DNA from 4 places in the Pseudomonas sp. KB-10 genome. Region 3 is predicted to be linked to each of the others. Evidence: riboswitches for the same ligand, from Rfam matches in the RefSeq annotation. Region 3 holds a riboswitch; each other region holds the start of a gene.

Region 1 (7,232 bases), on a different contig from region 3:
GGCATTGGCCCCGCTGCTGGTGTTCAACCTGCTGTTCGGTGGCGGTAGCACCACAGTGCTGACCATGCCGCTGTTCATCGCCGGGCTGGCGTCCATGTTCGTCAGCCTGCCGCTGTTTTCTGCCTACAAGCGCGCTCTGATCGCCACCGAAAAGGCCCTCGACAGCGAAGCCGAGCCCGCCGCCTGGCTGGAGCTGGATCGCGTACGCCTGCGTGCGCTGCTTGGCGCTGCGCTGCCGGCCTGGATCGCTGCGCTGGCAGTCCTGGCTGGCCTGGAGGCGATTCCGCTGGTGCTGCTCGGGCTCTCCAGCATCGTGCTGCACGGCCTCTATCGCATTCCCCGCCAGCTCGGCTGAAATGCGCACATGGCTGCTCGCTCTCTGCCTGCTGGCGCTACCGCTGGCGGCAGCCGAACGGGTGATCAGCCTTGCCCCATCACTCAGCGAGATCATGCTCGACCTGGACGCAGCCGACTTGTTGGTTGGCGCGCTCGAAGGTGACGAGCGTCCCGCAGCGTTGGCGCACCTTCCCACTGTCGGCCGTTATGGCCAGCTGGAATTCGAACGTCTGCTGCAGCTGGCGCCGGATCTGATCCTGATCGCGCCAGGCAGCGTGCCGCCCGCGCAGCAGGCGCAGTTGCGCGGGCTAGGCATCGATCTTTTGCTCGTCGAGCCGCAACGCCTCGACCAACTCGGTGATGTGTTCGTACGCATTGGCAAGCGAATTGGACGGCGGGAGCGGGGCGAGCAGCTGGCGTCCGAGTTTCACGCCGAGCTGGTTGCATTGCGTCAGCGCTACCGGCGCGATCGGCCCCTGTCGGTGTTCTATCAAATCTGGCACCAGCCGCTCTACACCATCGGTGGCCGGCAACTGATGGGTGATGCCCTACAGGTGTGCGGAGCGCGCAACCTGTTCGATGACCTGCCGCAGCCGGCGCCTCAGGTCAGCGTGGAGGCGGTGCTGGCGCGTGACCCCGATGTGATTCTTGGCGGCAGCAACGCCGAATTGTCCGGCTGGCAGGCCTGGCCCCAGTTACATGCGGTGCGCCGGGGGCAGGTGTGGGCGGTGCCGGACAAGGGCCTGGAACGACCCAGCCGGCAGATGCTGGGCGCCATCGAGCAGCTGTGCGAGCTGATGAGGGCCGCACGCTAGTTCATGGGGCGCTGCGCACCCCAAGCAGGTTGCGTGCGTGCAGTGGCATCAGAGTTGCGGCGTCCAGGTCAGCGAGAGCAGGGCGCTGCGGCCTTCCTCGCGGTAGCCGTAATAACTCACGCTGCTGAAGAACGGATCATCAGGGCGGCTGTACAGGGCCTGGGAATAGTTCTTGTCCAGCAGGTTGTCGATCTTGACCTGCCAAAGCAGCTCCTCGTCCATCCGCCAGCTTGCGCGCGCACCCAGCAGGCCGTAGCCGGCGATCTTGCGATTGTTGGCGGCATCGTCGTAGCGGCCGGAGAACGCCTGCCAGGTCATGCCGGCGGCGAACGCGCCGAACTGACGATCCAGGTCCAGGCTCAGACTGCGCTTGGCGCGGCGCGGCAGGGTGTGGCCGCTGTTGCGATCACGCGGGTCGAGCAGATTGGCGCCGAGGGTCGCCTGCCAGCCCAGCAGTTCGCGTTCGATATTCAGTTCCAGGCCCTGCAGACGCGCCTTGTTGACGTTCATTGGAGTGCTGAAGAAGGTCACCGGGTCGCTGACCACGGTGATCAGGTCCTCGACCTCGGTACGGTAGGCCGACAGGCTCCAACGGGTATCCAGGTGATCGCCGCGCAGTTGTGCCTCGTAGGTCTTCGAGCGCTCCGGGGCGAGATCCGGGTTGCCGCCGTAGAACGAACTGGTCGGGAAGTAAAGGTCGTTGAAGGTCGGTGCATGGAAGCCCTCGCCGTAGCTCAGTACCAGCTCCAGACGCTCGGCCAGGTCCAGGCTCAGCGCCGCGTTCCAGGTGTTCTCGCTGCCGAACTGCTGGTTGTCGTCGTGGCGCAGGCCCAGTTCGGTGGCGAAACCGTTGCCACGATAACGGTGCTGGGCGAAGGCGGCCCGGTTCCAGCGTTCGCTGTGGCTGAAATCGCTGTCGCTGCCCAAGCGCTCCTCGTACCAGTCGAGGCCGAGCAGTACCTGGTGAGCGTCGCCGATTCGCAGGCTGTTGAGCCAGCCGGCGCTGTCGCGGTAGGTGTTGTAGACATAGTTGTTGTCGGCATTCAACGGGTCGCGGTTTTCACTCTTGTCCTCACCGTGGCCGAGCTCCAAGCGGCTGCTCCAGCGCTCAGCGAGCTGTGCCTCGAGATGACCGGCGACACTGGAGACGCTGAAGTGTTCGCTGGGATTGCCCGGATCGAAGCTGAACAGATCGTCGTATTCACTCTCGCCGCGTTGCTCAAGCAGGTTCAGGCCACCCTTGAGGCGGTCAGTGAAGCGATGCTCCAGACTCAAGTTGAAAGCCTTGCGGCGCAGGCCGTCGTGGTCATTGTCGTAGCCACGCCCATCCTGGGAGCGGTCGAAACCGGCGCGCTCGACCAGGCTGGCGCCGAGGTCGACGCGGGTGCGCTGGTCGCCGCCGGATAGACCCAGGCTGCGTTCGAACGTCTGCTGACTGCCGGCGGCCAGGCGCAGGCGTGGCTGCAGGCCTTCCTCGCCGCGCCGGGTGAAGATCTGGATCACCCCGCCAATGGCGTCGGAGCCGTAAAGCGCCGAACGGGCGCCGCGCACAACCTCGATACGCTCGATCTGCTCAGGGCTGAGAAATTCCAGGCGGGCCAGGCCGCTGGCGGCCGCATTCAGACGTACGCCATCGACCAATACCAGCGTCTGGTTGGCGTTGGCGCCACGTAGGAGCAGGCTGGTGAGGCTACCGCGACCGCCGCTCTGCACGATGGACACACCGGGCACGCGGCTGAGCAGGTCGGGCACGCTGCTGGCCTGCAGGCGCTCGATGTCCGCTCGCTCGAACACCGTGCTGGCGGCGGTAGCCTGTGCTTGTGGTTCGGACAGGCGTCCAGAGGTAACGACCAGCGGCTCGGCCAGATAAGGTTCGGCAGCCTGCGATAGGCCTGGCGTGACGGCTATGGCCAGAGCCAGAAGGGGCAGTTTCATTCTATTTCCTCAACGGTCGGCAGACGGTTGAGGAGGGCAGGCGCAAGCGCGGGCAGGGCGGCGCTTGACCGTGTCGCCCTCCGCAACACCAGTCACACCGCCTGGGCCGGTCTCCGGGCTCTCGACCCGCGTCCGCCTTCCCAGGTATGGCCCAGTGGCTACAGGACGTGGCGCAAGCTCAGCGCTCGCTGTCGATTACCGTTGCGGGGGCAGCGTCGGGATTGCTCATGAAGAGCGCACCGACTTCCCGTTCAGCAGACCGTTGAAAACTACCTGCGTTGGCAATACTGCGTTAAGAACGGCGTCGTGTGCGAGCCCAGTCAAAAATGCTCATTTACGACTCGTAAACTTCGCTTTTTCGGCCGTTCTTGCCTCGCCTAGGTTTTCAACGGCCTGCTGACGCCGCTTGCGCAGCACACCCTGGCGGAACATGAAGTGCGCGCACCTTAGTTCGGGTGGGTATGAATGACAAGCAAGCCCCGCTCATCCGGCGATGAGCGGGCTTCATGCTCAAGTCTGCAGCAGGCTCAGGCGTTGGCGTACCGCGCGTTCGATACCGGCTTCGTCGAGGCCGCATTCGGCGAGCATCTGGCTGGGCTTGGCGTGCTCGACGTAGTAGTCGGGCAGGCCGAGGTGCAGCATCGGCACCTGGCAATTCTCGGCGGCGAAGAATTCGCTGACCGCACTGCCGGCGCCGCCCATGATGCTGTTTTCCTCGATGGTCACCAGCAGCGCATGGCTGCTCGCCAGTTCGCGCAGCAGGACTTCGTCCAGGGGTTTGACGAAGCGCATGTCGACTACCGTGGCGTCCAGCGTTTCGCCGACGCGCAGGGCTTCGGCCAGTTGCACGCCGAAGGCCAGCAGGGCGACGCCCTTGCCCTGACGGCGCACCACCGCTTTGCCAATTTCCAGCGGCTCCAGGCCAGCATCGAGCGGGGCGTTGGGGCCGCTGCCGCGCGGGTAGCGTACGGCGGCCGGGCCGTCGAACAGGTGACCGGTGGTGAGCATGCGGCGCAGCTCGTTCTCGTTGCTCGGGGTCATCACCAGCATGCCGGGGATGCAACGCAGGTAGGACAGGTCGAAGCTGCCGGCGTGGGTCGGGCCGTCTTCGCCGACCAGGCCGGCGCGGTCGATGGCGAACAGCACGTCGAGGTGCTGCACGGCGACATCATGGATCAACTGGTCATAGGCGCGCTGGAGGAAGGTGGAATAGATCGCCACCACCGGTTTGGCGCCTTCGCAGGCCATGCCGGCCGCCAGGGTCACGGCGTGCTGCTCGGCGATCGCCACGTCGAAGTAGCGCTCGGGGAAGCGCTCGGCGAAGGCCACCAGGTCCGAGCCTTCCTTCATCGCCGGAGTGATGCCGACCAGGCGGTTGTCGGCTGCGGCCATGTCGCACAGCCACTGGCCGAACACGTTGGAGTATTTCGGGCCGCTGGGCTTCTTGGGGGCGGCGACAGGCGTTACCGGCTCCAGCTTGGTGATGGCGTGGTAGCCGATGGGATCAAGCTCGGCCGGGGCGAAGCCCTTGCCCTTCTTGGTCACCACGTGGAGGAATTGCGGGCCGTCCAGGTCGCGCATATTGCGCAGGGTCGCCAGCAGGGTGGGCAGGTCGTGGCCGTCGATGGGGCCGACGTAGTTCCAGCCCAGCTCCTCGAACAGGGTGCCGGGCACCAGCATGCCCTTGGCATGTTCCTCGACCTTGCGCGCGATCTCCCAGGCGCCGGGCAGGTGCGAGAGGATCTTCTTGCTGCCCTCGCGCATGCTGGCGTAGGTGCGGCTGGAGATGATCTTGGCCAGGTAGTTGGACAGGCCGCCGACGTTCTTGGAGATCGACATGTCGTTGTCGTTGAGGATCACCAGCATGTTGGCGCCGACGTCGGTGGCGTGGTTGAGCGCCTCGAAGGCCATGCCGGCAGTCAGCGCGCCGTCGCCGATCACCGCCACGCTCTTGCGCTTCTCGCCTTTCAGGCGGGCGGCGATGGCCATGCCCAGCGCCGCGCTGATGCTGGTGCTGGAGTGGCCGACACCGAAGGTGTCGTACTCGCTCTCGGAGCGGCGCGGGAAGGCGGCGAGGCCGTCCTTCTGGCGCAGCGTAGCCATGCGCTCGCGGCGACCGGTGAGAATCTTGTGCGGGTAGGCCTGGTGACCGACGTCCCACACCAGGCGGTCATCGGGAGTGTCGAAGACGTAGTGCAGGGCGATGGTCAGCTCGATGACGCCGAGGCCGGCACCGAAGTGCCCGCCGCTCTGGCCGACGCTGTAGAGCAGGTACTGGCGCAGTTCATCGGCGAGGGTTTCCAGGTCCGCTTCGGCCAGGCGGCGCAGTTCGTCGGGCGTGTTGGCGCTGTCGAGCAGCGGCGTCAACGGGCGCTCGCGGGGGATCTCGTGGAAAGTGGTCGGCATCAGGCGAATCGTTATAGGCGTAAAAGATGCGGCAGTTTACCTGATGCCAGGAAAACAGCCCAATCTGCTGACCACATCGGCGCTACCGGTAATTTCGTGCAAGGAAATCCAGCAGCAGGGCGCTGACCCGTTCGGCGCATTCGCCCTGCAGCCAGTGGCCGGCGCCAGGCAGATCGTGGCGCTCCAGCTGCGGCACCTTGTCGCCCATGCGTTTCAGCGTCGGCGCTTCGAAGCGGCCCACCGGGTCGTTTTCCCCGAGCAGGAACAGCGTCGGCTGCGTGATCTGCAGTCCGGCCAGGTGCTCGGTACGCTGCCAGTTGCGCTCGAAGTTGCGGTACCAGTTCAGCGCGCCGCGAAAACCGTGGCGCTCGAAGGTGCGCAGGTAGTGGGCGAACGTCGCCTCGTTGCACCAGGCCGGCAGCGGCAGGTCATCCGGCACGCCATCGAACAGCCGCGCGTCGGCCGGTTTTTCCGTCGCCAGCAGGGCATCGCCCAGGCCGCCGAGCAGCAGACGCAGGCTGCGGCCGATGCCTTCGTCCAGTTCGGCCTCGGCCACGCCCGGCTGCTGGAAGTAGAGAATGTAGTGGAAGCGCCCGGCAAAGGCCTCGCGCATCATCTCGATGACCGGGCGTTTCGGCCGGCCGCCGAAAGGCACCGACAGCGCGCCGAGCGCCTTGACCCGCTCAGGCTCCAGTAGCGCCAGGTGCCAGGCCACCGGCGCGCCCCAGTCGTGGCCGACCACCGCTACCTCGCGCTGGCCGAGCATGCCCATTGCCGCCTGGATATCGCCGCACAGGGTGAGTAGGTCATAGGCCGCCGGGTCGGCCGGCGCGCTGCTGGCGCCATAGCCGCGCATTTCCGGGGCGAACACGCGATAGCCGGTGGTGGCCAGCGCCTCGATCTGCGGATGCCAGGCGTACCAGCACTCGGGAAAGCCATGCAGCAGCCACACCGGCCGGCCGTGCTTGGGGCCGGCGCTGTACAGGCTGAGTTCGATGCCATTGGCGGCGAGCAGGCGGTGATCGATATGCATGGAGATGTCCTTACCAGGTGTCGATAAAGGGACGTTTCTTGCCATCACGCCGGGGCGGACGTGGCGCCGCATTGAGGCCGCGCAGCAGCCAGGCGCGGCTGTCTGCCGGGTCGATCACGGCGTCGATCTCAAGGTAGCTGGCCATGTTCAGCGCCTTGCCGTTGTCGTAGGCCTTGGCCACCAGCTTGTCGAACAGCGCCTGGCGCGCGGTCTCGTCCGGCTGGGCTGCCAGCTCCTTGGCGAAGCCCAGGCGTACCGCGCCTTCCAAGCCCATGGCGCCGAACTCGCCACTGGGCCAGGCAGCGGTGAACAGCGGCGAGTGGAAGCTGCCGGCCGCCATGGCCTGAGCGCCGAGGCCGTAACCCTTGCGCAGCACCAGGGTGAAGAAGGGCACCGTAAGGCTGGCGGCGGTGACGAACAGGCGCGAGACATGACGCACCGTGCCCTGTTTCTCCGCTTCCGGCCCGACCATGAAGCCGGGGGTGTCGCATAGCGAGACGATGGGCAGATCATGGGCTTCGCACAATTGCAGAAAGCGCGCGGCCTTGTCGCCGGCCACGGCATCGATGGCGCCACCCAGGTGCACGGGGTTATTGGCGATCAGCCCGAACGGCTTGCCTTCGATACGAATCAGCGCGGTGATCAGGCCGGGGGCGAACTGGCGGCGCAGCTCCAGCACGCTGCCGTCATCGGCCAGCAGCTCGATT
Region 2 (7,232 bases), on a different contig from region 3:
TCTGCAACTGGCGCAGGTCAGCGCCAGCCTCGTCACCTTCTGCCTGCGCGCCGTGGGCGCCAAGGAGTCAAACCGATGAAACCCAGTCTGCACGCCGAAACCCATGAGGTGTTCAACCAGGTGCCCAGCCTCGACGGCGCCAACCTCTACCGTCTCGATCTGCCACTGCAGGAGTGGGTGCGCCGCTACGATGGCGGCTGGGCCGACGAGCGTTTGAGTACCTACGGTGCATTGGCCGGTGGCGCGCTGATGCAGGCGGGCTTTCTCGCCAACGAGAACAAGCCGGTGTTCAAGAGCCATGACCGCTACGGCAACCGCATCGACCTGGTGGAATTCCACCCGGCCTATCACGAGCTGATGCGCACAGCCATCGAGCAGGGCCTGCCGTCGCTGCCCTGGACCGACCCGCGCGCCGGTGCCCATGTTGCCCGCGCCGGGCTTTCCTATCTGCACAGCCAGGCCGAGTCCGCCAGCGGTTGCCCGCTGACCATGACCTTCGCCGCAGTGCCCGCCATTCGCCTGCAGCCCAATATCGCCGAGCAGTGGCTGCCGAAGATACTTGCCACCGAGTACGACCCGCGCAATCTGCCGATGGAGCAGAAGGCCGGCGTCACCATCGGCATGGCCATGACCGAGAAGCAGGGCGGCACCGACGTGCGCGCCAACACTACTCGCGCCTATGCCATCGGTCTCGGCGGGCCGGGGCAGGGCTACGAGCTGGTCGGCCACAAGTGGTTCTGCTCGGCCCCGATGTGCGACGCCTTCCTCACCCTTGCCTACACCGACAAGGGGTTGAGCTGCTTCCTGCTGCCGCGTCACCGCCCGGACGGCACGCGCAACGCGTTCTACATCCAGCGCCTGAAGAACAAGCTGGGCAACTGGGCCAACGCCTCCAGCGAGGTGGAATACCGCGGCGCCTTCGCCTGGATGCTCGGCGAGGAAGGGCGCGGCGTGCCCACCATCATCGAGATGGTGGCCATGACCCGCTTCGACTGCATGGTCGGTTCCAGCAGCCTGATGCGCCAGGCGTTGACCCAGGCCGCGCACCACTGCGCGCATCGCCAGGTGGGCGGCAAGATCCTCGCCGACCAGCCGTTGATGCAGAACGTCCTGGCCGACCTGGCGCTGGAGAGCGAAGCCGCGCTGGCGCTGTGCATGCGCATGGGCCGCGCGCTCGATCATCTGCATGACGAGCAGGAAGACAAGTTCGCCCGCCTGGTCACCGCCGTGGGCAAGTACTGGATCTGCAAGCGCGCCCCGGAAATGATCTACGAGGCCAGTGAATGCATGGGCGGCGCCGGCTACGTCGAGGAAACCATCATGCCGCGTCTGTATCGTGAGGCGCCGGTCAACTCGATCTGGGAAGGTTCAGGCAACGTACAGTGCCTGGACGTGCTGCGCGCCCTGTCCAAGGAGCCCGGCGTGCTCGACGCATTGTTCACCGAACTGGGCGATGGCCATGGCGATGCCCGTCTCAAGGCGCATATCCAAAGGCTCAAGGCTGATTTCAGCGACACCGCTGACGTTCAATACCGCGCCCGTCAGCTCACCGAGGACATGGCTGTGGCACTGCAGGCCAAGCTGTTGCTGGAAGCTGGCAACAGCTTGGTCAGCGACGCCTTTATCGCCAGCCGCCTGGAGGGCCGCGGCCGCGTCTACGGCACGCTGCCGCGCGGCATCGACGTCGAAGCGCTGCTGGCGCGTAGCACGCCGCATCTGCTTTGATGTGGCAGCGATCTTTTACCAGGGGAGTTGGTTTTTTTCAGCCGATTTTCTTTTGGGAACAACTGTGCGTGCGAAGAGGACTGAGACGATCAGTCTGGCCGCTGTTTTTTAGCCAGACGGGCGGGTAATCTGGCGGCCGATGGTTCTGCGTTCACAGTCGTGACGCGGATGAAAAGGGAACAGGGTGCGGTGAATCTTGCCAATGCCCTGGCTGCCCCCGCAACTGTAAGCGGCGAACGAAGCCCCTCATGCCACTGACTTCGGTCGGGAAGGCGGGCGAAGTGCCAAGCCGTGAGCCAGGAGACCTGCCATCGGCAACGGGCGTTTCGCCCATCCTTCATCCGAATCGTCGCGCGGTGGGCGCGGCCAAGGAACTTGCATGCATATCGAACCGGGCGTCGTCGAAGGCGCCAAGATTTTCCTCAGTTACGCAACGGCGGTCGCTGCCTTCGGCCTGACCGCCAAACTGGCGCGCGATGCCATCCGCGACAACGGCGGCGTCACCGCGCTGGCGCTGCGCAGCCTGCTGACCACCGCGCTGGTATTCTGCTTCTTCGAGGTATTGCCGCATCACCCCGTGGGTGTTTCCGAAGTACACCTGATTCTTGGCTCGACCCTGCTGCTGCTGTTCGGCGCCGGCGCCACCGCCATCGGTCTGGCCGCAGGTCTGCTGCTGCAGGGCCTGCTGTTCGCCCAGTTCGATTTGCCGCAGTACGGCATGAACGTCACCACCCTGTTGATTCCGCTGTGGGGCATCAGTCTGTTGGCCAAGCGTATCGTCGCTCCGGGTACCGCCTACGTCGATCTCTCTTACAAGCAGGCGCTGGCGCTGTCGACTGCCTATCAGGGCGGCATCGTTGCCTGGGTCGCGTTCTGGGCCTTTTACGGTCACGGCTTCACCAGTGACAACCTGGCCGCCGTGGGCAGCTTCGGCCTGGCCTACATGAGCGTGATCCTGATCGAGCCGCTGATCGATCTTGGCGTGCTGGCCGCAGCCAAGGCGCTGTCGCGTTTCAGCCAGGGGCCGCTGTTCAACGCGCGCCTGCATCAGGCTGCCGTCTGATGACAGCGTGGCGACCGAATTGCCGGTCGCCACGCTATGTTTTGCCACAAGGATGCAGGCAAGATAGGCGCGTACGTTCAGTCAGGAAGATGCGCCGTGAAAGCCTGCTCAGATGATTTCATCATTGCCCACACTCCCGAAGAGGCGGTCGACCGCCTCGCCGCGTTGCACCAGGAAGCCACTGGCGCCCTGAGTCACGCACTCAAGCGCTACCTCAAGGAGCGCATCCGCCCGGACGCCAGCGAGCACTGCCTGTTCCGCTATCCCGAATTGCGCCTGACCTACCTGTGCCAGGGCGAGGTGCCGACCACCGTACGTGCCTACGCCAAGGTGCAGGTTCCGGGTACCTACGCGATCACCGTGACCCAGCCGGCTGCCTTTCGCAAATACCTGCTGGAGCAGCTGCGTCCTCTGATGAACGACTTCACCCTGCGTGTGGAAGTCGGCCGCAGCCAGCAGAATATTCCCTACCCCTACGTGGTCGAGGGCGGTGACGAGCTGGCCGGCAGTGGCGTGACCGCTGCCGAGCTGGCGCGAGTGTTCCCCAGCACCGATCTGTCTGCCGCCACCGACGGCACCGCCGATGGCCTGTATGACTGGGAGAATATCGACCCGTTGCCGCTGGCTCTGTTCGACGCAGCGCGTACCGATTTTTCTCTCAAGCGCATACAGCACTACACCGGCAGCGATTGGAGCCACGTGCAGCCGTGGATTCTGCTGACCAACTACCACCGCTACGTCGACCAGTTCATCCGCCATGGCCTGGATATGCTGGTGGGTGACTCGCGCTTCACCCGTATGGTGCTGCCGGGCAACGTGGTGGTCGAGCGCGGCATGGCCGAGGGCGAGATGCAGGCGATCATCGAGAACGTGGTCTGGCACCGCTACCAGATGCCGGCCTACCATCTGCAGGCGGATGACGGCCATGGCATCACCCTGGTCAATATCGGCGTCGGTCCGTCCAATGCCAAGAACATTACCGATCACCTCGCCGTGCTGCGCCCGCATTGCTGGCTGATGATCGGTCACTGCGGCGGCCTGCGGCAGTCGCAGACCATCGGCGATTACGTGCTGGCCCACGCCTATATGCGCCGCGACGGAATTCTTGACCGCGTGCTGCCGCCGCACATCCCGCTGCCGGCGCTGGCCGAGGTGCAGCAGGCGCTGCAGGAAGCCGCCAAGCTGGTCACCGGTGAAGAGGGTGACGAGCTGAAAAAGCGCCTGCGTACCGGCACCGTGCTGACCTACGACGATCGCAACTGGGAGCTGCGCTGGGCTCAGGAGCGGCCGCTGATCAATCTGTCGCGTGCGGTGGCGGTGGACATGGAAAGCGGCACCATCGCCGCGCAAGGCTATCGCCTACGGGTGCCCTACGGCACGCTGCTGTGCGTGTCGGACAAACCCCTGCACAGTGAGATCAAGCTGCCAGGCGCGGCGGGCGCCTTCTACGAACGTGCGGTGACTCAGCACCTGCATATCGGCATCGCGGCGTTGGAGCTGATGCGCAGTCAGCTTAACTCGCTGCATTCGCGCAAGTTGCGCAGCTTCGACGAGCCACCGTTCCGTTGAGCGTCTGAGGTGGGTGTGGCCTGACGCACAGTCCGGTCACGCCCTGGCGTTAGGCTGCAGTGTTCTGGTTTACACTCGCGCCCGTCATGGACGAACGAGGCGATAGGCATGGAGCAGGCACGTCTGCTGCTCACGGCACTGTGGGAACCCTTCAGTTTCTTCAATCTTTTTCTCTACACCGGTCTGGCGCTTCTGCTTGGCGCGGTTGCTGGCCTGTTGCTGGCGTTCAAGCTGCACCGGTTGGGCTGGCTGGCACGTAACAAGCGCTGGCACCACTGGCTGCTCAAACTCTACTTTCTGCTGCTGCCCCTGGCCGGAGGTTTTCTCGGCGTCCAGGGTGGGCTGTTGTACGGCAGCCAGCAGCAGATCAATCGCCATCTCGATAGCTATGCGCCTCTGGTGCAGGCACTGGCCGACGATATCTGGAGCGACTTCCAGGCCTATGTCGAGGCGCAGGAGCAGGGACTATTGGCCGTGCGTGATGTCAGTGTGCAGACGCTGCTCAAGCAGCTGGCGCTGGACTACGTCCATCGTGAGCGGCTGCAAGAAGCTGGCGAGCGCGCCGAAGCCTCGACCACTGAACGCATCGCCTTCGACCTGCTCGACCGGCTGCGTGCCAGTCTGCTGGGCAAGGCGATAGGCGAGATGGCAGTGGAGAAAACCGCCCGTTACAGCGGGCTCAACGAGAAGGTGCTGAATCAGGTGCTGGATGCGCGTATCGAGCAGCTCTTTCAGGCCGAGTTCCTCCTCGGCCTGCTCAAGCGGCAGATCGGCCATGTGTTCAAGCCGTTCTATATCGCATTGCTGATTCAGCTTGGTCTGCTGCTGGCTCTGATCGCTGCGGAATGGGGCGTTTCGCGCCGGTTACGGCAGACGCCCGGACGGCTGCCTGCCGAGCCTCTGCCGCTGGCCTGAGTCAGGCTGCGGCTGGTGCTTCGTCACGCAGCAGGTCGGCCAGCGCCAGCCGGTCGATGTTGGCGCCGCTGAGCACCACGGCAACACGCTGGCCGGCGTTGCGTTCGCGCTCCTGTAGCAGGCCTGCCAGGGCGGCAGCGCCGGCGCCTTCGGCGAGGTTGTGAGTGTCCTCGTGATAGGCGCGGATGGCGGTGCGAATTTCCGCATCGTCGACCCGCAGGATGCGCGCCGCGCCCGCGCTGATAACGTCCAATGCCAATTGCTGCGGTTGGCGGCAGGCCATGCCGTCGGCCAGGGTGACGGCGCGTTCGGTCTGTACCAGGCAACCTTGTTCGAAACTCTGCGCGTAGGCATCGGCGCCGCTGGCGACCACGCCGACGATTTCGGTGTCGAGGCCGAGCAGGTCGCGGGTGCGGATCATGCCGCAGATGCCCGAGCCGAGGCCGATGGGCACGTACACCCGGCGCAGGTTCGGTACCGCCTCAAGCAGTTCCAGGGCATAGGTGGCCACGCCGCGCACCAGATCCTCGTGCAGCGACGGCACCCAGTGCAGGCCGTCGCGTTCGGCCAGACGCGCGGCCTCGGCGCGGGCTTCGTCGAAGTCGCGGCCATGTTCGATCACCTCGGCGCCAAGGGCACGCATCGCGGCGTTCTTCTCGCGGGCGTTGCCGTGCGGCACCAGGATGCGGATCGCCAGTCCCGCTGCGCGTGCAGCCAGCGCCAGGCTCTGGCCATGGTTGCCGCGGGTGGCGGTGACGAGGCCGCGCACCTGCGGCTCGCGGCGCAGCAGGGCGTCGATGTAGACCAGCCCGCCGCGCACCTTGAAGGCGGCGGTGGGCGCGTGGTTCTCGTGCTTGACCCACAGCTCGCAACCCGTGCGCTGGCACAGCAGCGGCCAGCTCAGCTGTGGCGTGGGCGCCATATGGCGGTGAACCAGTTGGGCGCTCTGGCGCAGTTGGGCGAGGTCGAACATGACGGGTACTCCGGGTGGCGTTGACCCCGATGCTAGTGCGGTGCATTGTATGGGTAAATCTTTATATTGCATGGCAAACAATGTGGCTCCCTGACCTGTCCAGCAGCGCTTTGCCCACCTACCTCGCCCTGGTGGAGGCCATCGCCGCTGCCATCGGCCGCGGTGAACTCAAGCCCGGCGAACGCCTGCCGCCGCAGCGACGCCTGGCCTGGACGCTGGGCATCAACCCGAGCACGGTGATGCTCGCCTACCGCGAGGCGGCGCGTCGGCATCTGGTCTCCGGCGAGGTCGGCCGCGGTACCTACGTGCTGGCCGGCAGCCGCGAGGCGAGCCTGTTCCGCCTCAAGCAACCGGCCACGCAGGGCGAGCTGATCGACCTGTCGACCAACGTGCCGGTGCACGATCCGGACAACCGCGACCTGTCCGCCAGCCTTGCCGCACTGGCTGCACAGGGCGAATTGGATGGGCTGCAGGCCTATCCCTCGGCAGCGCTGGTCGAGCGCGCGCATCTGGCCGGCGCCACCTGGCTGCGCCGCCGCGGCCTGGAACTGGCGCCGAACGGCCTGCTGCTCTGCGCTGGCGCCCAGCAGGGCGTCTCCGCAGCGTTGCTGGCGCTGTGCGAGGCCGGCGAGCCGATTCTGGTGGAGCGCTTCACCGCGCCGGGGATCAAGGCCGCCGCGCGCCAGCTGCGCCTGCCGCTGCATGGCGTGGCGATGGACGAACGCGGCATCTTGCCCGATGACCTCGACCGCCAGGCGCGTGCCACCGGCGCTCGCGTGGTGGTGCTTACCCCCTGCCTGCAGAACCCCACCGGCGCCAGCCTGGACGCCGAGCGCCGCGCTGCCATTGCGGCGGTGGCGCGCCAACGCGGCCTGTGGATCGTCGAGGATGACGTTTACGGGGTGCTCGGCAGCGCGGCGCCGCTGGCGGTGCAGGTACCGGAGCGCTGCCTGCTGATCAGCAGCCTGTCGAAGAGCGTCGCACCCG
Region 3 (7,232 bases):
CAGCAGGAGTCGCGCGCTCACGGTTTGCGCACCGCCAGCAGGGTGATAGGCAGCGCCGCGCGCCAGGTGTCGAAGCCGCCCAGCGGCTGCGCCTGGGCCACAGTGAGCCGCAGCAGCTCGCCACCCTGCCGTTCGCGGAAGGCCACCAGCGCCGCCTCGCTCTGAATGGTCACGGCATTGGCCAGCAGGCGGCCACCGGGCTTGAGCGCGGCCCAGCAATCATCCAGCACACCGGGTACGGTGACGCCGCCGCCGATAAAAATGGCATCCGGCGCCGGCAAGCCGTCCAGCGCCTCGGGCGCATGCCCGGCGACCAGTTGCAGCCCGGGTACGCCGAGGGCATCGCGATTGTGGCGGATATGATCCTGACGGCCCTCATTGGCCTCGACGGCGATGGCACGGCAGGCCGGGTGCGCGCGCATCCATTCGATGCCGATGGAGCCACAGCCGGCGCCGACATCCCACAGCAGCTCGCCGGGCAGCGGCGCCAGGCGCGCCAGGGTCACCGCACGCACGTCACGCTTGGTCAACTGGCCGTCGTGGCGGTAGGCGTCGTCCGGCAGGCCGCAGGTCGGCGGCAGCAGTTGCGCACCGGCGTCGGCCAGGCATTCCACCGCCAGCAGGTTGAGGTCGGCGCCGCGCGGCAGGCTCCAGCTTTCGGCCAGACCATCGACTCGGCGCTCCTCCGGCCCGCCAAGGTGTTCCAGCAGGGTCAGGCGGCTGGTACCGAAACCACGGGCGCGCAGCGTTGCGGCAACCTGTGCGGGCGTGTCGCCATCGGCACTCAGCACCAACAGGCGCACGCCGGGAAACAGCCGGGCGTTGAGCGTGGCCAGCGGCCGGCCGACCAAGGAGACCACCTCAACCCCCTGCAGCGGCCAGCCCAGACGCGCCGCCGCCAGCGACACCGAGGATGGCGCCGGCAGTACCTGCAACTCGTCGGCCGGCACCCGGCGCGCCAGGCTGGCGCCGACGCCGTAGAACATCGGATCGCCGCTGGCCAGCACGCACACGGCCTCGCCACGCCGCGCCAGCAGCGGCTCGAGATCGAAGGGGCTGGGCCAGGTTTCCCGCTCACCACCGATGCACCGCGGCAGCAGCGCCAGCTGGCGCGGCGCGCCGACGATGCGCGCAGCCGCCAGCAGCGCGCGGCGCGCGGCCTTGCCCAGGCCGGGGTAGCCGTCTTCGCCGATGCCGACCAGGGTCAACCAGGGTTTCATCCACCTTCCTCGCAAGTAGCCGACAGGGCGCGTGTCGCGACGCCGGGCAAAGCGGGCATAATACAGCCTTCGTCGGTGCCCCCTATAAAACGGGCCTAAGAGGGAATCCGGAGCGATCTCTGATCGCGACCGAGCTGCCCCCGCAACTGTAAACAGCGAGTCCAATGCAATCGGCCACTGGGTAACCGGGAAGGCGCAGCGGATCATGACCTGTCAGCCAGGAGACCTGCCGACGAACGCTGGTCGCGAGTGCCAACATCGGGCGGGGTGTACCGATGCCATGGAGTCCCCTATGGGATTTCGCTGGTTCGGTCGCCGCGTCGTTAGTCACAGGTGACCGTTTGAACGCCTCCATTCGTCCTTCCGCCTGCCCCGGCCTGCAGCGCATCGTCCCCGCGCTGGATGGCGGCATCTGCCGCATCAAGCTGCCCGGCGGGGTGCTGCGCAGCGCCCAGGCGCGCGTGATTGCCGAGGCGGCCAGGCACTGCGCAAGCGGCGTGCTGGAGCTGACCAACCGCAGCAACCTGCAGATTCGCGGCGTCCTGCCCGGCCAGGAAAGCACGCTGGTCGACGCGCTGCTCGGCGCTGGCCTTGGCCCACGCGTGGCCGCCGCCGACGATGTGCGCAACCTGCTGCTCAGCCCTGCCGCCGGCCTCGATCCGCATATGCGGATGGATGTGCGCCCGCTGGCCAGCCAGTTGCTCGACCTGCTGCAGGACACCCCGGCGCTGCATGCCCTGTCGCCCAAGTTCGCCCTGCAACTGGACGGCGGTGAAGCCCTGGCCATGCGTGAACACCCCCACGACCTGTGGCTGGCCGCCGAGGACGAACGCCATCTCGTTCTGGGCCTGGCCGGCTGCCCCGGCGACGCACCACTGGCGAGAGTCGAGGCGACTCAAGCAGTCGAGCTGGTGCGCCAGCTCCTGCTGCTGTTCCTCGAGCTCACCACCTCAGCGCAGACGCGCATGCGCCAACTGCTGACGCACAATTCGGCAGCCGACCTGCTGCAACGCCTGCAGACCCGACTGGATCTCCCTCTGCAGCCGGCACCGGCCACCTGGCAGCCGACTGATAGCGTCGGACGCGCCCCAGCTGGCATTTATCCACAGGCGCAAAGCGGCCTGTGCATGGTAGCCGCTGGCGCCCAACTGGGCCGCTTGCACGCCGAACAACTGACCACGCTGGCCGAGCTGAGCGAGCGCCATGGCGACGGCGAACTGCGCCTGACACCCTGGCAGGGTCTGCTACTGGGCAACGTCGCCGAAATCCGCGCCAGCGAGCTGCTGGCTGAGCTGGACCAGCTGGGCCTGCTGACCCAGGCCGACGAGCCGCTGCTCGGCCTGGTCGCCTGCACCGGTTCGGCCGCCTGCGCCCGCGGTTTGGCCGACAGCAAGCACCACGCCCTGCATCTGGCCGAGCTGCTGCGCGAAAGCGGCGCCCGACCACAGGTACATCTCAGCGCCTGCCCGCGCAGCTGCGCCAGCGCGCGGGTGCAGCCCTACACCCTGCTGGCCAGCACGCCCGACCACTACCAGCTCTACCAACGCACGCCCGAGACGCCCGGTTTAGGCCGTCTGCTGGCGCCGGCCATGACCATCGACGAGGCCGGCGCCTGGTTCGCCCGCCAACACCCCGCAGGAACACCCGATGCTTGATTACATCCGCGACGGCCAGGAAATCTACCGCCGCTCCTTCGCCACCATCCGCGCCGAGGCCAATCTCGACGGCATTCCCGCCGACCTGGAAAAGCTCGCCGTGCGGGTGATTCACGCCTGCGGCATGGTCGATGTGGTGGAGGATCTGCGCTTCTCCGCCGGTGCCGGCGCCGCCGGCCGCGCCGCGCTGCTGGCCGGCGCGCCGATTCTCTGCGATGCGCGCATGGTCGCCGAGGGCATCACCCGCCCGCGCCTGCCGGCGAACAACCCAGTGATCTGCACCCTGCACGACGCCGGCGTGCCGGAGCTGGCGCGCGAACTGGGCAACACCCGCTCAGCGGTGGCCCTGGAGCACTGGCGCGAACATCTCGAAGGCAGCATGGTGGTGATCGGCAATGCCCCCACCGCGCTGTTCTACCTGCTGGAAATGCTCGACGCCGGCGCCCCCAAGCCGGCGCTGATCATCGGCATGCCGGTGGGTTTTATCGGCGCGGCTGAATCCAAGGATGCCCTGGCCGCAGACAGCCGCGGCGTGCCGTACGTGATCGTGCGTGGCCGCCGTGGCGGCAGCGCCATGGCGGTGGCCGCGGTCAACGCCCTGGCTTCGGAGGTGGAGTGATGGCCGGTCGTCTGCTCGGTCTCGGCGTCGGCCCCGGCGACCCCGAGCTGCTTACCCTCAAGGCCCTGCGTCTGCTGCAGTCGGCACCGGTGGTGGCCTACTTCGTGGCCAAGGCCAAGCACAACGCCGGCCACGGCGGTAACGCCTTCGGCATTATCGAGGAGCACCTGGACGCCGCCCAGCAGCGCCTGCCGCTGGTCTATCCGGTGACCACCGAGAAGCTCGCCCCGCCGCTGTCCTACGAGGATGTGATCGCCGACTTCTACGACACCTGCGCCGAGCAGATCGCCCGGCTGCTGGACGCCGGCCAGGACGTGGCGGTGATCTGCGAGGGCGACCCGTTCTTCTACGGCTCCTACATGTACCTGCACGACCGCCTGGCCGAGCGCTACGAGGTGGAGGTGGTGCCCGGCGTGTGCTCGATGCTCGGCTGCGCCTCGGTGCTCGGCACGCCGCTGGTGTACCGCAACCAGAGCTTGAGCGTGCTCTCCGGCGTGCTGCCGGAAGACGAACTGGAACAGCGCCTGCGCGACGCCGAGGCCGCCGTGGTGATGAAGCTCGGGCGCAACTTCGACAAGGTGCGCCGCGTGCTGCGTAAGCTGGGCCTGGATGGCCGCGCCCATTACGTCGAGCGCGCCACCATGGCCAGCCAGAAGATCGTGCCGCTGGACGAGGTGGAGCCGATGGATTCGCCGTACTTTTCCATGATTCTGGTGCCCGGCCAGAAATGGCGGGGGTGAACACTCTCTTCCCCTGTAGGAGCGGCTGGGCGGCATTCCGCTTCAGCCGCGAAAGCGCTTCGCGGCTGAAGCCGCTCCTACAGTTCAGAGGGTGAATGAAAACCCGTCACCACGCGCCCTACGCAATCCTTGCAGGGGCGTCGTGGGAGGCGACAGTCGCCGCTGAAGCGTCTCCCACGGATCGCGCCCCATTCCCCGGCTTGCATCCGGGCTACAGGATTTACCGCATGAATATCGTCATCCTCGGCGCCAGCGCGCTGGTCACTGCACAACGCCTCAAGGGGCTTTATCCACAGGCCGTGATCCATGGTCTGCGCGGCCGTGTCGATGGCGCCGAGCGCCATTACGACGAGTTCGGCGAGCAGCTGCGCGCGCTGTATCGCGAAGGCCAGCCGCTGGTGGTGCTGTGCGCCGCCGGCATCGTCATCCGCAGCCTGGCCGCGTTGCTGGCGGAAAAGGGCGCCGAGCCGCCGGTGCTGGCCCTGGCCGAGGACGGCAGCGCCGTGGTGCCGCTGCTCGGTGGCCTGGCCGGAGTCAACCGCCTGGCCCGCGAGATCGCCGCGCACCTGGGCGTGACGCCGGCCATCACCACCAGCGGCGAGCTGCGCTTCGGCACCTGCCTGCTGGAGCCGCCGACCGGCTATGCGCTGGCCGACCTGCAGCAGGGCAAGCGCTTCGTCAGCGACCTGCTCGGCGGCGAAAGCGTGCGCATCGAAGGCCAGGCGCCCTGGCTGGAGGCCGCGCAGTTGCCGGTGGATGACGCCGCCAGTCGGGTTATCCACATCACCGCACAGGCGCGCCCGGCGCAACCGGACGAACTGTTGATCCACCCGCGCGTTGCCGCTGCGCTGATCGAACGCCCCAGCGCCGACCTGGCCACCCGACTGCAGCAGGCGCTGAGCGATGCCAAGCTGGCGCCGCAAGCGCTGGCCGTTCTGCTCGCGGACAAAGCCTGGATGGCCAACGCCGACCTGCACGCGGCAGCACAGGAACTCAGGCTGCCACTGCGTTTTATCCACAGCGGCTCCCAACTGCCTGCCGAATGCCACCAAGGCAACGGCCTGCGCCTGCTGCTGGGCGAACAGCCGCTGGATATCGAGAGCCTGGGCCAGCGCCGTGGCCGTCTCAGCGTGGTGGGCCTCGGACCCGGCGCAGCCGAGCATATGACCTCGGCCGTGCGCCGCGCCCTGGACGAAGCCGAAGATCTGCTCGGCTACGACACCTACGTGAAGATGGCCGGCCCGCTGCGCGCCGATCAATGCGTGCACCCCAGCGACAACCGCGAAGAACTGCAGCGCGCCGCCCATGCCTTCGAGCTGGCTGCCAGCGGTCGCCGCGTTGTGATGATCTCCTCGGGCGACCCCGGCGTGTTCGCCATGGCCGCCGCCGTGATGGAGGCGCTGGAAAGTCTGCAGAACGAGGCCTGGCATGGCGTCGAGCTGGAGGTGCTGCCGGGCGTTTCCGCTGCCCTGGCCACTGCCGCCAAGGCCGGCGCGCCGCTGGGCCATGACTTCTGCCTGATCTCGCTGTCCGATAACCTCAAGCCCTGGGCGGTGATCGAAAAACGCCTGGAGCATGCCGCCGCAGCGGATCTGGCCATGGCCTTCTACAACCCGATCTCCAAGGCCCGCCCCTGGCAGCTTGGCCGCGCGCTCGACTTGCTGCGCCAGCACCGCGAACCGGAAACCCTGGTAGTGCTCGGCCGCGATATCGGCCGCCCCGCCGAAGCCCTGCGCAGCCTTACCCTCGGCGAGCTGACCCCGGAGATGGTCGACATGCGCACCCTGGTGATCATCGGCTCCAGCCAGACCCGCCGCTTCCCGCGTGCCGATGGCGGCGAGTGGGTCTACACACCGCGTTGGTACCCCGTGCAAGCCGACTAAACCATCGTCCTCATGCAGGATTGCCAAGCGCTTGTAGGAGCGGATTTATCCGCGAATTTTCGCGGCTGAAGCCGCTCCCACGGATCAAGGCGCTTGGTTTTATCCACAGCCCCAGCCATCTGCACAAACGTTCTAGGCATACCCGACAAACGGGTTAAGCTCAGGCGTTCCATTTTCCACTGTGAGCCGGGCAATGAACGCGCAATCATGGGTCGACCTCAAGCAGGATGCCGATACCGGCATCGAGGTGATCCGCGCGCATTTCGAGGGCCACGCCTACGACCCGCACTGGCACGACAGCTACCTGATCGGCTTCACCGAACAGGGCGTGCAGCAGTTCCACTGCCGCCGTGCGCTGTTCAGCAGCGTCGCCGGGCAGACCTTCTTCCTCGAACCCGGCGACATCCACGACGGCCACGCACCGACACCGGGCGGCTTCACCTACTCCACGCTCTACCTCGAGCCGGCCTGGCTGCAGCGCGCGCTGCCGGCGCTGTTCGAACAGGCGCCCAGCGATTGCCTGCCCGGCGTACCGCGCACCCAGCCGGACGACCCCGGCCTACTGCCGTGCATCGCCAATGCCCTGCAAGCGCTGAACGACGACGAGCCGCGCATGGTGCGCGACGCCGCGCTGGATGCGCTGCTCGAACGCATCTCGCGCAGCCTGAACTGGCGCCAGCGCCTGCCGGGCAACCCGCAGATTCCCAGCGTGGCGCTGCGTGCCCGCGAGTACCTGCACGCACACTTTCACGAGAACATCGGCCTCGACGAACTGGCACGGGTCTGCGGCGTCGACCGCTTTCGCCTCAGCCGCGCGTTCAAGGCGGCCTTCGGCATCGCCCCGCATGGCTACCTGATCCAGCTGCGTCTGGTGCGCGCCCGCCGGCTGCTGGCCCTCGGCACGGCACCGGCGCAGGTCGCCAGTGACTTGGGTTTCGCCGACCAGAGCCATCTGGGCCGATGGTTTCGCCGCGCCAATGGCCTCACCCCCGGCGCCTACCGCAGCCTCTGCACAAAGCTTCAAGACCGCTGAATGCGGCCGCCGGACAATCGCGCCATACCCGTTATGGAGCGAACCCCATGCCTGTTACCGCATCCCGAGGCTGGCCATGAAC
Region 4 (7,232 bases), on a different contig from region 3:
TGAGGCGTATTCTACCGAAAAACTTTTACCGCACAAGGGGTTAGCCTGAAAAAATCTGCAGGCTGATCCGCCGTTTCTGCAGCCGGGGCGAACCCGGTGCTAGTCGGTCGCGCCTCTGGTCTGGTCTCAGAGATCCTTGACGGTCTGCACCTGATCCTTGTTGATCGTGGCGCGCTTGCCATCAAGTTGCTCGAATTCGTAGAAGCCGGATTCCTCATCGAATTTTGGCTTGTCCACGGTCTGGATCTCACGCCCGTCGTTCAGCGTGATCACCGACGGCGTAGAGCAGCCGGCCATTACAACGAAGCCGAGGGTCATCAGCAGGGCGGGGATGATCCGTTTGGTCATGGTCTTTCTCCTTGCATTCAAATGGGTGCCATACCTTCGCTCAGACGTAAAACTGTTTTGCGAGTTCCGCAGCGGGCGTTTGGCTTCAGCTTGCAGGTGCGCTTTTTGCCAGCGTTTCGGGGGTGTTCAGGTTGGCCAGCCGCGCATCGTCCGGCGGGCAAACGACGGCGATGGGGGAAAGTTTGCCGAACCAGCGTTGCGGGCTGCGCTCGCCGGACTGCCAGGCGTGCTCCAGATCCTCCTTCAATCGAGTCGGCAGCAGGCAGAACAGGGGTTGCCAGTAGTTGCCCTGGCGAATCACCACCGGCTGGCTGCCGGCGTGGGCGAGCAGTGATTCGATCAGTGCACGGTCCACCAGCGGGGCATCGCATGGCAGCACAAGCATCTGCTCGTGGCGTGCCGCGGCCATGCCGGCACGAATACCGGCCAACGGCCCTTGAAAGTCGTGGTCCGGATCGGCGACCAGTTGGTCGGCGTAGGGTGCGTAGCTTTCGCTATTGCGGTTGCAGGAGATGATCAGATCATCGCTCAACGGCCTGACCAGGTCGTGCAGCCAGGCGATCAGCGGCCGGCCGCGCCATTGCACCAGCCCCTTGTCGCGCCCGCCCATTCGCTGGCCGCGGCCGCCGGAAAGCAGCAATACAGAGCAGGTGAGTGGGGAGTTGGGTGCGGGCATGCGGGCAGTCTCCGAAGGCAGTCTGTGTGATATAACAGGCTCATTCTCTCGCAATTGGATGTCTGTCATGAACCATAAGGCCGAGGCGGTTTTCGTGCCGCTGAATATTGCCGTGCTGACCGTCAGCGACACGCGTACGCTGGAGACCGATACCTCGGGACAACTGCTGGTCGATCGCCTGACCAGCGCAGGCCACCAGTTGGCTGCCCGGGTGCTGCTCAAGGACGATCTGTACAAGATTCGCGCTCAGGTCGCGACCTGGATTGCCGAGGATCAGGTGCAGGTCGTGGTGATTACCGGCGGTACCGGTTTCACCGGGCGCGACAGCACGCCGGAGGCAGTCGCCTGCCTGCTGGACAAGCAGGTCGACGGTTTTGGCGAGCTTTTCCGGCAGATCTCCGTGGCCGATATCGGTACTTCCACCGTCCAGTCGCGCGCGCTGGCCGGCCTGGCCAACGGCACGCTGGTGTGCTGCCTGCCGGGTTCGACCAACGCCTGCCGCACCGCCTGGGACGGGATTCTCGCCGAGCAGCTGGATGCGCGGCATCGTCCCTGCAATTTCGTGCCGCACCTGAAGCAAGCCGCCGCCTGCGAGACGCGCGGATGACCTGCTGCGATCATCCCGGCCTGTTGCCCATGGAAGCGGCGTTGCAGCGCCTGCTGGCACTGGCCGACGCTGCGCCCATCGAGCAGGCCGAACAGGTTGCGCTGGCTGAGGCCGATGGCCGGGTACTGGCTGAGCCGCTGATCGCTGGGCTGGATCTGCCGCCCTGGGCCAACAGCGCCATGGATGGCTATGCCCTGCGGCTGGCTGACTGGGAGGGCCAGCCGCTGCCGGTCAGTCAGCGTATTCAGGCCGGTACTGCGCCTGAGCCCCTGCAGCCGGGCACCTGCGCGCGTATATTCACCGGTGCGCCATTGCCAGAAGGCGCCGACACCGTGGAGATGCAGGAGAACGTCGAGGTCGATGAAGCCGGGTGCGTGCATTTTCGCGAGGCGCTGAAAGCCGGGCAGAACGTCCGTAACCAAGGTCAGGAAACTCGCGCGGGAGAGTGCGTGCTGCCTGCCGGTACGTGTTTGGGCCCTATCGAGCTTGGGTTGGCGGCGTCTCTGGGAGCGGCGCAGCTCGCTGTGCGTCGGCGCTTGCGCGTGGCCGTGCTGTCCACGGGCGACGAGCTGGTGGAGCCGGGGCGGACGCTCGGTCCAGGGCAGATCTACAACAGCAATCGGCGCCTGCTGATCGCCTGGCTGCAGCGTCTGGGCTGCGCGGTGGTGGATGCGGGGATATTGCCCGATGACCTGCAGCGCACCCGTGAGGCGCTGGGCTCGTTGGGCGCGGTCGATCTGATTCTTTCCACGGGCGGTGTGTCGGTAGGCGAGGCCGACTATCTCGGCCTGGCGCTGCGTGAGGCGGGCGAGTTGGCGCTGTGGAAACTGGCTATAAAGCCGGGCAAGCCGCTGACTTTCGGCCATTACCAAGGGGTTCCGGTGATAGGCCTGCCGGGCAATCCGGCCTCCACACTGGTCACCTTCGGTCTGTTGGCGCGTCCTTATATACTGCGTCGCCTTGGTGTGCAGCGGGTCGAACCTCTGGGTTTCGTTGTGCCGGCGGGGTTCACCTGGAACAAGCCGGGCAAACGTCGAGAGTACCTACGCGCACGCCTGGAGAATGGTCGTGTGGTGCCTTACGCCAACCAGAGTTCTGGCGTTCTGCGCAGTGCCGCGTGGGCCGAAGGTCTGGCTGAGGTAGTGGAGGGCAGCACGCTGGCCGAAGGGGACGCGCTGCGTTTTATTCCCTTGAGCGAGATTCTCGGCTAGTGCCTGATTCGTCCGGCTGTGCGACAGCCGGGCGCGTTAGATGGCGCGGCAAAACCACTGGGTCACATTTCCAGCGATAGAATTTGCAAATGAGCGTTATAGAGGGCATAGTCGCCGACTTGTAAATCAACCGACACGGTCGTGCCCATGCTAAAACGCTTCGCACCCCTCGTGCCTCTTGCACTGACAGTCTTTCTCGCTGCCTGCGCCGGCCATTCGCCGCAGTCGCAGATCAGCGAAGCCAAGGTCGAGCCGGTTGCTCGTCCGCTCTCTCATCAGGCCGAGCCTGCTGATGATGAAATCAGCGCGCTGATCGACGACAAGCCCTATGAAATGCCGCAGCTGGCCGACAGCCTGCTCGATCTCGGGCGTTCGCTGATCGGTACGCGCTATCGCTACGGTGGCACCTCGGTGCAGTCCGGTTTCGATTGCAGCGGTTTCGTCGGTTATCTGTTCCGTGAGGAAGTCGGCCTGGAGCTGCCGCGCTCCACTCGCGAGCTGATCAACCTCGACGCGCCCAAGGTTGCGCGTGCCGATCTGGAACCGGGCGATCTGATCCTGTTCAACGACCGCGGTCGTGGTCGCGTCAGCCACGCCGGTATCTACCTGGGCGATGACCAGTTCATCCATTCCAGCAGCAGCCGCAGCGGTGGCGTGCGCATCGACAGCCTTGACGACAGCTACTGGAACCGCAGTTACCTGCAGGCCAAGCGTGTTCTTGCGCTGGCTCCGGTGGAGGAGCAGGTGGCAGCCAAACGCCACAATTGATGTGTCACGGCGTAACCCCAGGGTTGCGCCGTTTGTCTGCAATCGGCAGAGTAGGGCGCATTCAGGCTTTGGATTGCCTCGCTTATGCGCCTCACGCCCCGCGTCGTCCTCATTTCTTTCGCCCTGCTGCTGAGCGCCTGTAGCGGTCGCGCTCCAGCTCCCCAGCCCGTCTACCAGCCACCGGTCTCTTCGTCCTCCTATCAGGGCGGCGCCGAAGACGTATTGTTCCGCGCTCTGGGGCTTGTCGGTACCCCTTATCGTTCTGGTGGCAACACGCCGGAAGGTGGTTTCGACTGCAGCGGTTTGATCGGCTACGTCTACCGCGATGCTGCCGGTATCAGTCTGCCTCGCTCGACACGTGAGTTGAGCGCGATGCGCACCCCAGGCGTGCGCCGCGATGCCTTGCAGAGTGGTGACTTGGTGTTTTTCGCCACCAATGGCGGGCGCGCCGTGAGCCATGCAGGTATCTATGTCGGCGAAGGGCGTTTCGTACATGCGCCATCCAGTGGCGGTACCGTGCGCCTAGACAGCCTCGACAATGTTTACTGGCAGCGCGTCTATCTCGATGCCAAGCGGGTGATCACGCCCGAGCTTGCCCGCAACCCCTGAGGCGCCATGGCCGAGCCTATCCGTCTGCCGCCTCAGCCCGAGGTCTGCGAGCTTTGCGCGCGGCCTGTAGCACTCACCCGTCACCATCTGATTCCCAAGGCGCTGCACGACAAGGCTTATGTGCAAAAGCGCTTTGCCCGTCACGAACGTATTACCGCCACGCTCTGGGTATGCCGGGCCTGCCATAACCAGATTCATCGGCTGTTCAGTGAAAAGGAGCTGGCGCTGAGCTACAACAGCCGGGACGCGCTGTTGGCGGATGAGCGCCTGCGTACCTTCGTCGAGTGGCTGGCCAGCAAGCCGCCGGGTTTCACGCCCCGGCATTAGCGGTATCGGCGTTGACGGGCAGGGCTGCCAGCCTCTACCCTGCGCGCCTTGCTTCAGGTGCCCCGCGCCGTTTCCATCGACGGCGCCGGGGTGAAACAGGGAAGCCGGTTCCAATGCCGGCGCTGCCCCCGCAACGGTAGGTGAGTCAAACGCTGCATAAGCAGACCGTGTGAAAACGTAGCGAGCGAAGGTCAGGTAAGGCAAAAACAGGCGAGAAAGCGGAGTTTACGAGCTGTAAATGAGCATTTTGAGACTGTTTTTAACGCCGCATGGCCGAGCGCAGTAGTTTTCACGCAGTCTGCAAGGCCACTGTGTATTCGCACGGGAAGGCGCAGCGTCGAACCTTTCAGGTTCGCTCACGAGCCCGGAGACCGGCCTGTCGCAGTTCCACGGCATCGCGGAGGGCGTTGTCCGGCCAGTGCTCCGGTTCTACCGGGGCCTCGGTGTTGCCCGCCTTCCGCTCGCCTGACCAGCCATTGGCGCCTGTATGAGGTCGCGCGGATCATCGCGATTCTTCATTGTCGTTCGCACTGTTCCTGAAGCAGGCAACGCGGGCACCTGACTTGCAGGAGCACAGCATGAGCGAATCCGCCGAACGCGACGCCCGCCACAAGGCGCGCATGCAGCGCAAGAAAGCCCTGATCGACGAGAAGATCGCCCAGGCCCAGGATGAATACGGCCTGCTGCTGGTGCACAGCGGCAACGGCAAGGGCAAGAGCAGCAGCGCCTTCGGCATGGTCGCGCGCGCCCTTGGTCATGGCATCAGGGTCGGGGTGGTGCAGTTCATCAAGGGCGCGGCCAGCACCGGTGAGGAAACCTTCTTCCGCCGTTTTCCCGAGGAAGTCAGCTATCACGTGATGGGCGAGGGCTTCACCTGGGAGACCCAGGATCGCCAGCGCGACATTGCCAAGGCGCAGGAAGCCTGGGCCGTGGCGCGACGCTTGCTGAGCGACGAGTCCGTCGGCCTGGTGGTGCTGGATGAGCTGAATATCGCTCTCAAGCACGGTTACCTCGAACTGGATGCGGTGCTGGCCGATATCGAGGCCCGGCCGCTGCTGCAGCACGTGGTGGTGACCGGCCGCGGGGCCTTGCCGGGGATGATCGAGGCGGCCGATACGGTCACCGAGATGAGCCTGGTCAAGCATGCGTTCAAGTCTGGCGTGAAGGCGCAGAAGGGCATCGAATTCTGATGACGACACGTCACTGCCCGGCGTTGCTGATCGCCGCCCCGGCTTCCGGCCAGGGCAAGACCACCGTCACCGCTGCGCTGGCGCGTTTGCATACGCGCCAGGGACGACGCGTGCGGGTGTTCAAGTGCGGGCCTGATTTTCTCGACCCGATGATCCATGCCCGTGCCAGCGGCGCGCCGGTGTACCAGCTCGACCTGGCCATGGTCGGTGAGGCGGAGAGCCGTCGCCTGCTGTGGCAGGCCGCGGGCGAGGCGGATCTGATCCTCATCGAAGGGGTGATGGGCCTGTTCGACGGCAAGCCCTCGGCGGCGGACCTGGCGCGTCATTTCGGCGTGCCGGTGCTGGGCGTGATCGACGGCGCGGCCATGGCGCAGACCTTCGGCGCCCTGGCCCATGGCCTGGCCACCTTCCAGCCCGATCTGCCCTTTGCCGGTGTGCTCGGCAATCGGGTTGCCAGCACGCGCCACGGCGAAATCCTGCGCGATGCCCTGCCGCCGAGCATTCGCTGGTTCGGCGCCTTGCCGCGCAGCGCCGCGGTGGAGCTGCCCAGTCGCCATCTGGGCCTGGTGCAGGCCGCCGAGCTGGCGGATCTGGATGCGCGCCTGGACGCCGCCGCCGATGCGCTGGCGGCCAGTGCCGATGTCGACCTGCCGCCGGCGGTGAGCTTCGCCGCGCCGCATATCAATGAACTCGCGCCCTTGTTGAAGGATGTGCGCATTGGCGTGGCGCGCGATGCGGCGTTCGCCTTCCTCTATCAGGCCAATCTCGACCTGCTGCAGGGGCTGGGGGCCGAGCTGCGCTATTTCTCGCCGCTGGCCGATAGCGCGCTGCCCGAGGTAGACAGCCTCTATCTGCCTGGCGGCTACCCCGAGCTGTACCTGGCCGAGCTGGCGGGCAACCAGGCCATGGCCGCAGCCATCCGTGCCCATCATAAGGCCGGCAAGCCGCTGCTCGCCGAATGTGGCGGCATGCTCTATCTGCTCCACGAGCTGCGTGACAAGCAGGGCGCCAGCGGCCGTATGCTCGGCCTGCTGGCCGGCAGCGCCGCATTGCAGCCGCGCCTGACCGCGCTGGCCCTGCAGGAAGTGACGCTGCCGGAGGGCGAGCTGCGTGGCCATAGCTACCATCACTCGCGCCTGGACAGCCCGCTCGAGCCGCTGGTACGCGGGCGCTGTCCGAACGGCAAGCCGGTGGCCGAGGCGGTGTATCGCCTGGGGCGACTGACCGCCAGCTATATCCACTTCTACCTGCCGTCCAACCCGGAGGCAGCCGCCGCGCTGCTGCGTCCATGAGCGAGCACGCCTTCAGCCCCGAGGAGCGCTCAGCGGTGTACCGCGCCATCGCCGAGCGCCGCGACATGCGTCATTTCAGCGGTGGAGAGGTATCGGCGGAGGTGCTGGCGCGCCTGCTCGAAGCCGCTCACCACGCGCCCAGCGTTGGCCTGATGCAGCCCTGGCGCTTTGTGCGCATCCGCGATGCGCAACTGCGCGAGGCGG

Evidence for each region. A riboswitch is a leader RNA that binds a small molecule or an ion and turns the genes downstream of it on or off. The one in region 3 is predicted to bind cobalamin.
Region 1: it holds a riboswitch for cobalamin, as region 3 does, so the genes downstream of both, DXK50_RS19690 (TonB-dependent receptor domain-containing protein) here and cobG (precorrin-3B synthase) in region 3, are expected to answer to the same signal.
Region 2: it holds a riboswitch for cobalamin, as region 3 does, so the genes downstream of both, DXK50_RS19320 (energy-coupling factor ABC transporter permease) here and cobG (precorrin-3B synthase) in region 3, are expected to answer to the same signal.
Region 4: it holds a riboswitch for cobalamin, as region 3 does, so the genes downstream of both, cobO (cob(I)yrinic acid a,c-diamide adenosyltransferase) here and cobG (precorrin-3B synthase) in region 3, are expected to answer to the same signal.

What each region holds. Positions count from the first base shown of each region.
Region 1 is NZ_QYYB01000007.1:289,260-296,491, reverse strand. It holds gene DXK50_RS19700 (MFS transporter) at 1-355, shown strand, start outside; gene DXK50_RS19695 (cobalamin-binding protein) at 357-1,151, shown strand; gene DXK50_RS19690 (TonB-dependent receptor domain-containing protein) at 1,200-3,086, opposite strand; cobalamin riboswitch at 3,174-3,382, opposite strand; gene dxs (1-deoxy-D-xylulose-5-phosphate synthase) at 3,597-5,492, opposite strand; gene DXK50_RS19680 (alpha/beta fold hydrolase) at 5,575-6,525, opposite strand; gene DXK50_RS19675 (acetyl-CoA carboxylase family protein) at 6,536-7,232, opposite strand, start outside.
Region 2 is NZ_QYYB01000007.1:209,893-217,124, reverse strand. It holds gene DXK50_RS19330 (TetR/AcrR family transcriptional regulator) at 1-79, shown strand, start outside; gene DXK50_RS19325 (acyl-CoA dehydrogenase family protein) at 76-1,725, shown strand; cobalamin riboswitch at 1,849-2,052, shown strand; gene DXK50_RS19320 (energy-coupling factor ABC transporter permease) at 2,105-2,788, shown strand; gene amn (AMP nucleosidase) at 2,885-4,357, shown strand; gene DXK50_RS19310 (hypothetical protein) at 4,466-5,272, shown strand; gene DXK50_RS19305 (threonine dehydratase) at 5,274-6,245, opposite strand; gene DXK50_RS19300 (aminotransferase-like domain-containing protein) at 6,326-7,232, shown strand, end outside.
Region 3 is NZ_QYYB01000001.1:922,893-930,124, reverse strand. It holds gene DXK50_RS04315 (cobalt-precorrin-6A reductase) at 1-21, opposite strand, end outside; gene cbiE (precorrin-6y C5,15-methyltransferase (decarboxylating) subunit CbiE) at 18-1,220, opposite strand; cobalamin riboswitch at 1,277-1,468, shown strand; gene cobG (precorrin-3B synthase) at 1,562-2,875, shown strand; gene DXK50_RS04300 (precorrin-8X methylmutase) at 2,868-3,494, shown strand; gene DXK50_RS04295 (precorrin-2 C(20)-methyltransferase) at 3,494-4,234, shown strand; gene cobJ (precorrin-3B C(17)-methyltransferase) at 4,462-6,117, shown strand; gene DXK50_RS04285 (AraC family transcriptional regulator) at 6,311-7,150, shown strand; gene DXK50_RS04280 (LysE family translocator) at 7,227-7,232, shown strand, end outside.
Region 4 is NZ_QYYB01000003.1:417,731-424,962, forward strand. It holds gene DXK50_RS10515 (YgdI/YgdR family lipoprotein) at 127-348, opposite strand; gene mobA (molybdenum cofactor guanylyltransferase MobA) at 434-1,024, opposite strand; gene moaB (molybdenum cofactor biosynthesis protein B) at 1,092-1,631, shown strand; gene DXK50_RS10530 (molybdopterin molybdotransferase MoeA) at 1,628-2,842, shown strand; gene DXK50_RS10535 (C40 family peptidase) at 2,990-3,610, shown strand; gene DXK50_RS10540 (C40 family peptidase) at 3,695-4,219, shown strand; gene DXK50_RS10545 (hypothetical protein) at 4,226-4,546, shown strand; cobalamin riboswitch at 4,585-4,940, shown strand; gene cobO (cob(I)yrinic acid a,c-diamide adenosyltransferase) at 5,125-5,736, shown strand; gene DXK50_RS10555 (cobyrinate a,c-diamide synthase) at 5,736-7,028, shown strand; gene bluB (5,6-dimethylbenzimidazole synthase) at 7,025-7,232, shown strand, end outside.